2 regions of the Mesorhizobium sp. WSM4848 genome follow, and region 2 is predicted to be linked to the other one. Evidence: predicted binding sites of a transcription regulator. Region 2 holds the regulator's gene; the other holds the start of a gene.

Region 1 (4,036 bases), on a different contig from region 2:
ACCAGCAGGATCATGGCGTGGGTGCCGTTGAGCAGCGGGTCCCATGCGATGTCGAGGCTTCTCAGCAAATAGGCCAACGAGCCGATCGAAGGATTGAACAGAAAAAGCCACAGCATCCCGGCAATCGCCGGCGCCACGGCATAAGGCCATATCAACAGTGTGCGGTAGAGGCCTTTGCCGCGCACTGCCTTCTCGGCCATGACCGCAAGCAGGAGGGCCACACCCATGGCAACGATCGCGGTCGCAAGCGAGAACACCACGGTGACCTTGATCGAATTGAGGTAGGCCGGATCGGCCAGCACTTTCCGGAAATTGGCGAACCAGACGAACTTGGTCCTCAGCCCGAACGGGTCCTGTCTGAGCATCGACTGGTAAAGCGCCTGACCGGCCGGCCAGTAGAAGAAAACCAGTGTAATGGCGAGTTGTGGCGCCACCAGCAGGTAGGGCAGGATCTTGTTGGGAAAGACGATGCGTGGAGACAGGCTGATTTCCCTCGCTATTCAGGGGTCGCCCACGCGAACTCGCGTGGGCGATATTCCAATCGACCAACCGAGATAATCTCGTCAGTTCTCTAGCGCTTCCTTGATTGCGGCGTTGCCGCGCGTGACCGCGTTGTCAAGCGCCTGCTGAGCGGTTTGCTGGCCTGCCAGCATCTTCTCCAACTCCTCGTTCTGGATATCGCGAACCTGCGGCAGATTCGGCAGGCGCACGCCCTTCGAGTTGTCGGTCGGCGCCTTGCCCGTCATCTGCAGGATGGGTGTCTCGCGGCCGGGGTTCTTTTGATAGAAGCCCGATTTCTTGGTCACCTCGTAGGCGGCGAGCGTCACCGGCAGGTATCCCGACTTCTGGTGCAGATACTCCTGCACATCGGTCTTGGACAGATAGGCAAAGAAGGCCGCGACGCCCTTATATTGCTCGTCCGACTTGTTGCCGAACACCCACAGGCTGGCGCCGCCTGGCGTGGTGTTCTGCGGTGCGCCCTTGGCGTCGGTATCGTAGGGAAGCTGGCCGATGCCATAGTTCATGCCGGACTTGACGATGTCGCCGAGGCCGCCCGACGATTCCGTGAAGATGCCGCATTCGCCGGCAAGGAAGATCTGCTTGGCTTCGGAAGTGCGCCCGCCATATTTGAAGGTGCCGTCCTTGGCCAGGTCTGCGAGCGCCTGGAAGTGGTTGACGAAAATCGGCGCGTTGATCTTGAGTTCGACATCACCGCCGGCCAGACCGTTCTGCTGGGTGGCCCATGACACGTCATTCCATGCCGCGAAATTCTCCAGATGGATCCAGGTCAGCCAGGTCGAGGTGTAGCCGCATGAGGCGGCGCCGCTCGTCTTGATCTTCTTGGCAGCTTCCCACACCTCGTTCCAGATCTTGGGCGGGTTGTTCACGTCGAGGCCCGCCTTCTGGAAGATCTCCTTGTTGTAGTAGAGGATCGGCGAGGAGGAGTTGTAGGGGAAGGACAGCATGGTGCCGTCCGGCTTCGAATAATAGCCGACGATGCCGGGCAGATACTGGCTCTTGTCGAAGGTCATACCGGCACCGGTCATCACCTCGGCCACCGGCTTGATCGCACCCTCGGCCGCCATCATCACGCCGGTGCCGACATCGAACACCTGGAGGATGTCGGGCGCCTGTCCGGCGCGGAAGGCGGCGATGCCGGCATTCAGCGTCTCGGGATAGGTACCCTTGAACACCGGAACCAGCTCATAGTCGCTCTGGCTGGCGTTGAAATCCTTGGAGATCTTGTCGACGACCTCGGCGTTGGCGCCGGTCATGGCGTGCCACCAGCTGATCTGCGTGACGGCGAAGGCGGAGGTGGTGGAAAGCAGGGTCAAGGTAGCGGCGACACCGGCCGCGAAGCCGAAGAACTTCATGTTTCATCTCCCGTTTTGTCATTGGCGAAAGGGCACTCTCGCAAAGGCAATATGTGCCGCTCGTGACAATTGGACAACGGTTTTGTTGCGGATCGATGAACTCGATCTCGGCCTCAAAATGGTGCACGTTTCGAAATGAGAGCTGACGGAAAGGAATTGCAAAGCCGGCTTACGGTTCGAACAAGCGACGGAGATCGGCGCGATCGCCGGCGCCTAAAGCGCGTCGCGTTTGAATGGATTCCTGCGACGCGGTTTAGGTTCTTGTTTTGATGCATGTCGTTATCGCAAAACCGCTACGCACCTTGCGCGACATGCATTAGTCCGACTTGCCGAGCGCCGTCTCGACCAGCCGCTTGGCATCCGGTCCGGACCATTCGGCCGGGCCGTTCATGTGAGCGATCAGGCAGCCTTCACCGTCGATCAACATGGTGACCGGCAGGCCAAGCGCCAGGCCGCGCGTCTTGAGATCATTGAACAGCGCCATCGTCGAATCACGGTAATAGCCGAGCGCCTCGACGCCGGTTTCCTCGAGGAACTTTTTTGGCTTGGTGTCGTCGCCCGCATCGACATTGACCGCAACGACCTCGAAGGCGTCGCTGCCCATTTCTTTCTGGAGCGCGTCGAGCGCCGGCATTTCGGCGCGGCACGGCGCGCACCATGTCGCCCACAGATTGAGCAGCACCGTCTTGCCGGCATGGTCGGCGAGCGTCATCGGCTTGCCGTCGGGGCTGTTGAAGGCAAGGCCCTTCAGCGATTGCGGCGGATCAGCCGGCAAAAGTGCTGCAACCTGGCCGGTGGCAGCTGCCGCGACCGTCTTGGCGCGGTCGGCCTTGGCGGCGCAGGCGACATCGTCCTTGCTGTCGCCAACCGCGACTTGAGCGGGGGCGTTGTTGCCAGAACCGCTTTCGCTGACATATACCGCGACCGCGCCGGCAAGCACGCCTGCCACCGAAGCGGCGAGGATGAGGCGCGGGGCCGGGAAAAATCGATTGCCGTCTGCCATTTTTTAAAACTGCTCCGGAGCACGGGTTATAGCGATGAGCGACAAGAAGGCCAGCAACCAGATGTGGGGCGGACGTTTTGCCTCGGGTCCGGCCGCGATCATGGAAGCGATCAACGCGTCGATCTCGTTCGACCGCAAACTCTACCCGCAGGATATCCGCGGCTCGATCGCCCACAGCGAGATGCTGGCGCAAACCGGCATTATTTCGGCGGCCGATCAAGAAAAAATCGCTCACGGGCTGAACACGATCCTGGCAGAGATCGAAGCCGGCACGTTCGAGTTCTCGACCAGGCTGGAAGACATCCACATGAATGTCGAGGCCCGCCTTGCCGAGCTGATCGGCCCGGCTGCCGGCCGCCTGCATACCGCCCGTTCGCGCAACGACCAGGTGGCGGTCGATCTCAGGCTATGGGTCAAGGACGAGTGCTTTCGCGTCGCCGAGGCGCTGAAGGGCCTGATCACGGCGTTCCTGGAACGGGCCGAGGAGCATGCGGCAACTGTGATGCCTGGCTTCACCCATATGCAGGCGGCGCAGCCGGTGACCTTCGGCCATCACTGCATGGCCTATGTCGAGATGTTTTCGCGCGACCTGTCGCGTGTTCGTGACGCCATCGAACGGATGGACGAAAGCCCGCTCGGTGCGGCCGCCCTTGCCGGCACCAGCTTTCCGATCGATCGGCACCAGACGGCCAGGGCGCTCGGCTTCCGCGAGCCGATGCGCAATTCCCTCGACAGCGTTTCGGACCGCGATTTCGCGCTCGAATTCTTGGGGCTGGCGGCGATCTGCGCGACGCATCTGTCGCGTCTGGCCGAAGAGATCATTATCTGGTCGACGCCGCAATTCGGCTTCGTCAGGCTGTCGGACTCATTCTCCACCGGCTCCTCGATCATGCCGCAGAAGAAGAACCCCGACGCCGCCGAGCTGGTGCGCGGCAAGACCGGCCGCATCAACGGCCATCTGGTTGGCCTGCTGACGGTGATGAAGGGCATGCCGCTGACCTATGGCAAGGACATGCAGGAAGACAAGGAATCCGTGTTCGACGCCGCCGAGACGCTCGACCTGATGCTGGCGGCGATGACCGGCATGGTGCGCGACATGACGGTGAACGCCGCCGCCATGAAGAAGGCCGCCGGGTCAGGCTATGCGACCGCGACCGAT
Region 2 (4,036 bases):
GCCCAAGAACCGGCTGACGACGATGATCGAAGTGAATATCAACAATCTGGCGGCGGTGCCTTCGATCGTCTTCGGCCTGCTTGGACTTGCCGTATTCCTGAATTTCTTCGGCATGCCGCGGTCAGCCCCGGTGGTCGGCGGCATGGTGCTGGCGCTGATGACCCTGCCGATCATCATTATCGCCTCGCGCGCTTCGCTGCGCGCCGTGCCGCCGTCGATCCGCGAGGCGGCGCTCGGCATCGGAGCGTCCAAGGTCCAGACCGTATTCCATCACGTCCTGCCGCTGGCGATGCCGGGCATCATGACCGGCACCATCCTCGGAATGGCGCACGCGCTGGGCGAAACCGCGCCGTTGCTGATGATCGGCATGGTCGCCTTCATCGTCGACATTCCCGGCGGCTTCACCGATCCCGCGACGATCCTGCCGGTGCAGATATTCATGTGGGCGGATTTCCCGGAAGCTGGATTCCAGCAGAAGACTTCGGCGGCGATTTTGATTTTGCTGCTGTTTTTGGTCATCATGAACGCCATCGCGGTGATACTGCGCAAGCGCTTCGAGCGGCGCTGGTAAGGAGTAGAGGATATGAACATCATGACGGAAGCCGGCGTTGAGCAGAAACTGAGCAGCGGAACCAATGCCCCTTCGATCAAGATGAAGGGCGAAAAGGTCTCTGTTCATTACGGCGAGAAGCGAGCTCTGTTCGACGTGGATATCGATGTCCGCGAGAACCAGGTGACGGCGTTGATCGGCCCATCGGGCTGTGGCAAGTCAACATTCTTGCGGTGCCTGAACCGAATGAACGACACGATCGATATCGCGCGGGTGAGCGGCAAGATCACGCTCGACGGCGAGGATGTCTACGACCCGAAAATCGATGTCGTCGAGCTGCGAGCCCGCGTCGGCATGGTGTTCCAGAAGCCGAACCCGTTTCCGAAGTCGATCTATGAAAACGTCGCCTACGGTCCGCGCATTCACGGCCTGGCCAGGAGCAAGGCCGAGTTGGACGGCATCGTTGAATCGAGCCTGAAGAAGGCCGGCCTGTTCAACGAGGTCAAGGATCGCCTGCTCGAGTCGGGCACCGGTCTCTCCGGCGGACAGCAGCAGCGCCTGTGCATCGCGCGCGCCATCGCCGTATCGCCGGAAGTGATCCTGATGGACGAGCCCTGTTCGGCGCTCGATCCGATCGCCACCGCCCGCGTCGAGGAACTGATTGACGAACTGCGCCAGAACTACACGATCGTCATCGTCACCCATTCGATGCAGCAGGCAGCGCGCGTGTCGCAACGCACGGCGATGTTCCATCTCGGCTATCTGGTCGAGGAGGGCGCGACCGACAAGATGTTCACCAACCCCGACGACAAGCGCACCCAGGACTACATCACCGGCCGATTCGGCTGAGCGGTCCGGCGGCGAATTTCGAACACGAGGACAGTATCATGGGTGAACACACCGTCGCATCTTTCGACGAGGAACTGGAGCACATCGACAGGCTGATCCGCGATATGGACGAGCTCGCCGCCGCGATGGTCGCAGCCTCGATCCGCGCGTTGCTTGCATCAGACAATGCGATGGCGCAGCGCGTCGTCTCGGACGACGCCATCATGGATGCGCGGCAGCGCGAACTCGACGATAGTGCGATCACGCTGATCGCCAAGCGGCAGCCGATGGCGCAAGATCTGCGCGCCGTGGTTGGCGCAATCCGCATGGCCGGCGATCTCGAGCGCATCGGCGACCTGGCCAAGAACATAGCCAAGCGGGTCAGCGCAGTCGGGCAGAGCGCCACGCCGCGTAATCTGTCGCACGGTATCGACACGATGGCGGATCTCGTTCTTGTGCAGCTCCGCGGCGTGGTCGAGCACTATGTGTCGCGCAATGCCGGCGCGTTGAAAGAACTGCGCGCCGACGACCAGAAGATCGACGTGAAATACACGGCGGTTTTTCGCGAACTCCTGACCTACATGATGGAGGATCCGCGCAACATCACCGCCTGCACGCATCTTCTGTTCTGCGCCAAGAATCTCGAGCGTATCGGCGATCATGTCACCAACATCGCCGAAAACGCCTACTTTGTCGTGACCGGGCAGCAATTGCCGGCGGATCGCCCGAAGCTCGACGAAACGACGATGTCGGCGCCGGCGACATGACAGGAGTGACCGGCCGATGATCGCGCCGCGCATCATGGTGGTGGAGGATGAAGAGCCGCTGGGCGTCCTCCTCCGTTACAATCTGGAATCCGAAGGCTATCAGGTCGAGGTGGTGACGCGCGGCGACGAGGCCGAAATCCGGCTGCAGGAGAACGTGCCCGATCTTCTGGTGCTCGACTGGATGGTGCCGGCGGTTTCCGGCATCGAGCTTTGCCGGCGCCTTCGGGTGCGTCCCGAAACCGAGCGGCTGCCGATCATCATGCTGACCGCGCGCGGCGAGGAGAGCGACCGGGTGCGCGGCCTTTCGACCGGAGCCGACGACTATCTGGTCAAGCCGTTCTCGACACCGGAATTCATGGCCAGGGTCAAGGCGCTGCTGCGCCGCGCCAAGCCGGAAGTGCTGTCCAGCGTGCTCAAGGTCGGCGACATCATGCTCGATCGTGAATCGCACAGGGTCTATCGCAAGAAGAGCGAGATCCGGCTCGGGCCGACCGAATTCCGGCTGCTCGAATTCATGATGCGGCACCCGGGCCGGGTCTTCTCGCGCAGTCAGTTGCTCGACAATGTCTGGGGCGAGACGATCTACATCGACGAGCGCACGGTGGACGTCCATGTCGGCCGGTTACGCAAGGCGGTCAACAATGGTCGCATGCCCGATGTCATCCGCACCATCCGTGGCGCTGGCTACGCGATCAGGGAAGACTAGCTGATATTCAGGTGAGGCCGGCCTGCGAATGGCTGAGTCCTCGTTCGGACTCAGGCCACGTCTCTCCTGATCGTGCCGGACTTGCCTTGTGCGCCGGGCGCAAAAACCTCCTGGTCGACGAAGGTCAACGCGCGCATGGCGCAGCCTTCGCGGATCAGCGGCAGCTCGTTCGGCTCGGTGTCGAAGGAAATCGAACCCGAATGCTGGCCGCCGGCGGTCTGGGCGATGGCCTCGCGCAGGGCCGGCTCGATCAGGTCGAAGGCGGCAGCGCTGGCGCCGACCATGGCCACCGGCGCCGGATCGATCAGCGCGAACAGGCTGCCGAGCCCGAAGCCGAGCGCTTCGCCGGCCTTGCGGTAGGCTTCGCGCTCCGGTCCGTCCGTCTCGCGCGCCCGGGCCGCCAGTGCCCGCATCTCGGCGTCGCTGACATCGGCGACCGGCTCTGCGTTCTCGCTCAATTGCCTTGCGTTGCGCCAGATGGCGTAGTTGCCGGCATAGGCCTCGACGCAGCCGCGCCGCCCGCAGCGGCAAAGCGCGCCGCCCGGCCGATGAATCATGTGGCCGAATTCGCCGCCTGAGGAGTGGGTGCCGGTGAACAATTCGCCCTTCAGCACCAGCCCCATGCCGATGCCGTGCGAGAGCAGGATGGCGATGAAATCATCGCGGTAGCGATCCGGGTGGCGCCAGCGCAGCGCCACGGCCATCATGTTGCTGTCGTTCTCCATGATGGCCGGGATGCCGAACTCGCGTTCCAGAATGTCGGCGAAGGCGATGTTCGTCTGCGGCGTGATCGGCGACCACAACATGGCGCGCGCATGGGAATCGGTGATGCCCTGGATCGCCAGCGCGATGCGGGCGACGCTTTGGACATCGAGGTCGGGATCTTCGAGCCGGCGCCGGACGATGGCGACACATTCGCCGATCAGCGCGTCGCGCGACATGGTCAGCGTGTCCAGCCGGCGCTGTTCCTCGGCGACCACTTGTCCGGCATAATCGATGACGGCGACCGACAGGAAATTCAGCGACAACACGACGGTCAACACCGCAGCGGCTTGCGGATTGAGGCTGAGGCCGACCTGCGGTCGGCCGCGTTTCAGCGAAACCGTCTCGCTCGCCTTGCTCTCGGCCAGGATGCCTTCCTGGATCAGGTCGGAAGAGATCGCCGATATGGTCGAATGGCTGAGG

What was found. Region 2 encodes PhoB, which activates phosphate uptake and scavenging genes when phosphate is short. Its sites were predicted from a motif close to TGTCATNNANCTGTCAT; they were not measured.
Region 1: a site for PhoB is predicted at 1,937-1,953, ahead of ugpB (sn-glycerol-3-phosphate ABC transporter substrate-binding protein UgpB). Genes of this name have one in related genera too.

What each region holds. Positions count from the first base shown of each region.
Region 1 is NZ_JBVVPX010000015.1:74,652-78,687, forward strand. It holds gene ugpA (sn-glycerol-3-phosphate ABC transporter permease UgpA) at 1-482, opposite strand, end outside; gene ugpB (sn-glycerol-3-phosphate ABC transporter substrate-binding protein UgpB) at 564-1,874, opposite strand; gene tlpA (thiol:disulfide interchange protein TlpA) at 2,191-2,877, opposite strand; gene argH (argininosuccinate lyase) at 2,912-4,036, shown strand, end outside.
Region 2 is NZ_JBVVPX010000030.1:24,994-29,029, forward strand. It holds gene pstA (phosphate ABC transporter permease PstA) at 1-571, shown strand, start outside; gene pstB (phosphate ABC transporter ATP-binding protein PstB) at 584-1,399, shown strand; gene phoU (phosphate signaling complex protein PhoU) at 1,438-2,145, shown strand; gene phoB (phosphate regulon transcriptional regulator PhoB) at 2,162-2,851, shown strand; gene AC0L16_RS23995 (ROK family protein) at 2,902-4,036, opposite strand, start outside.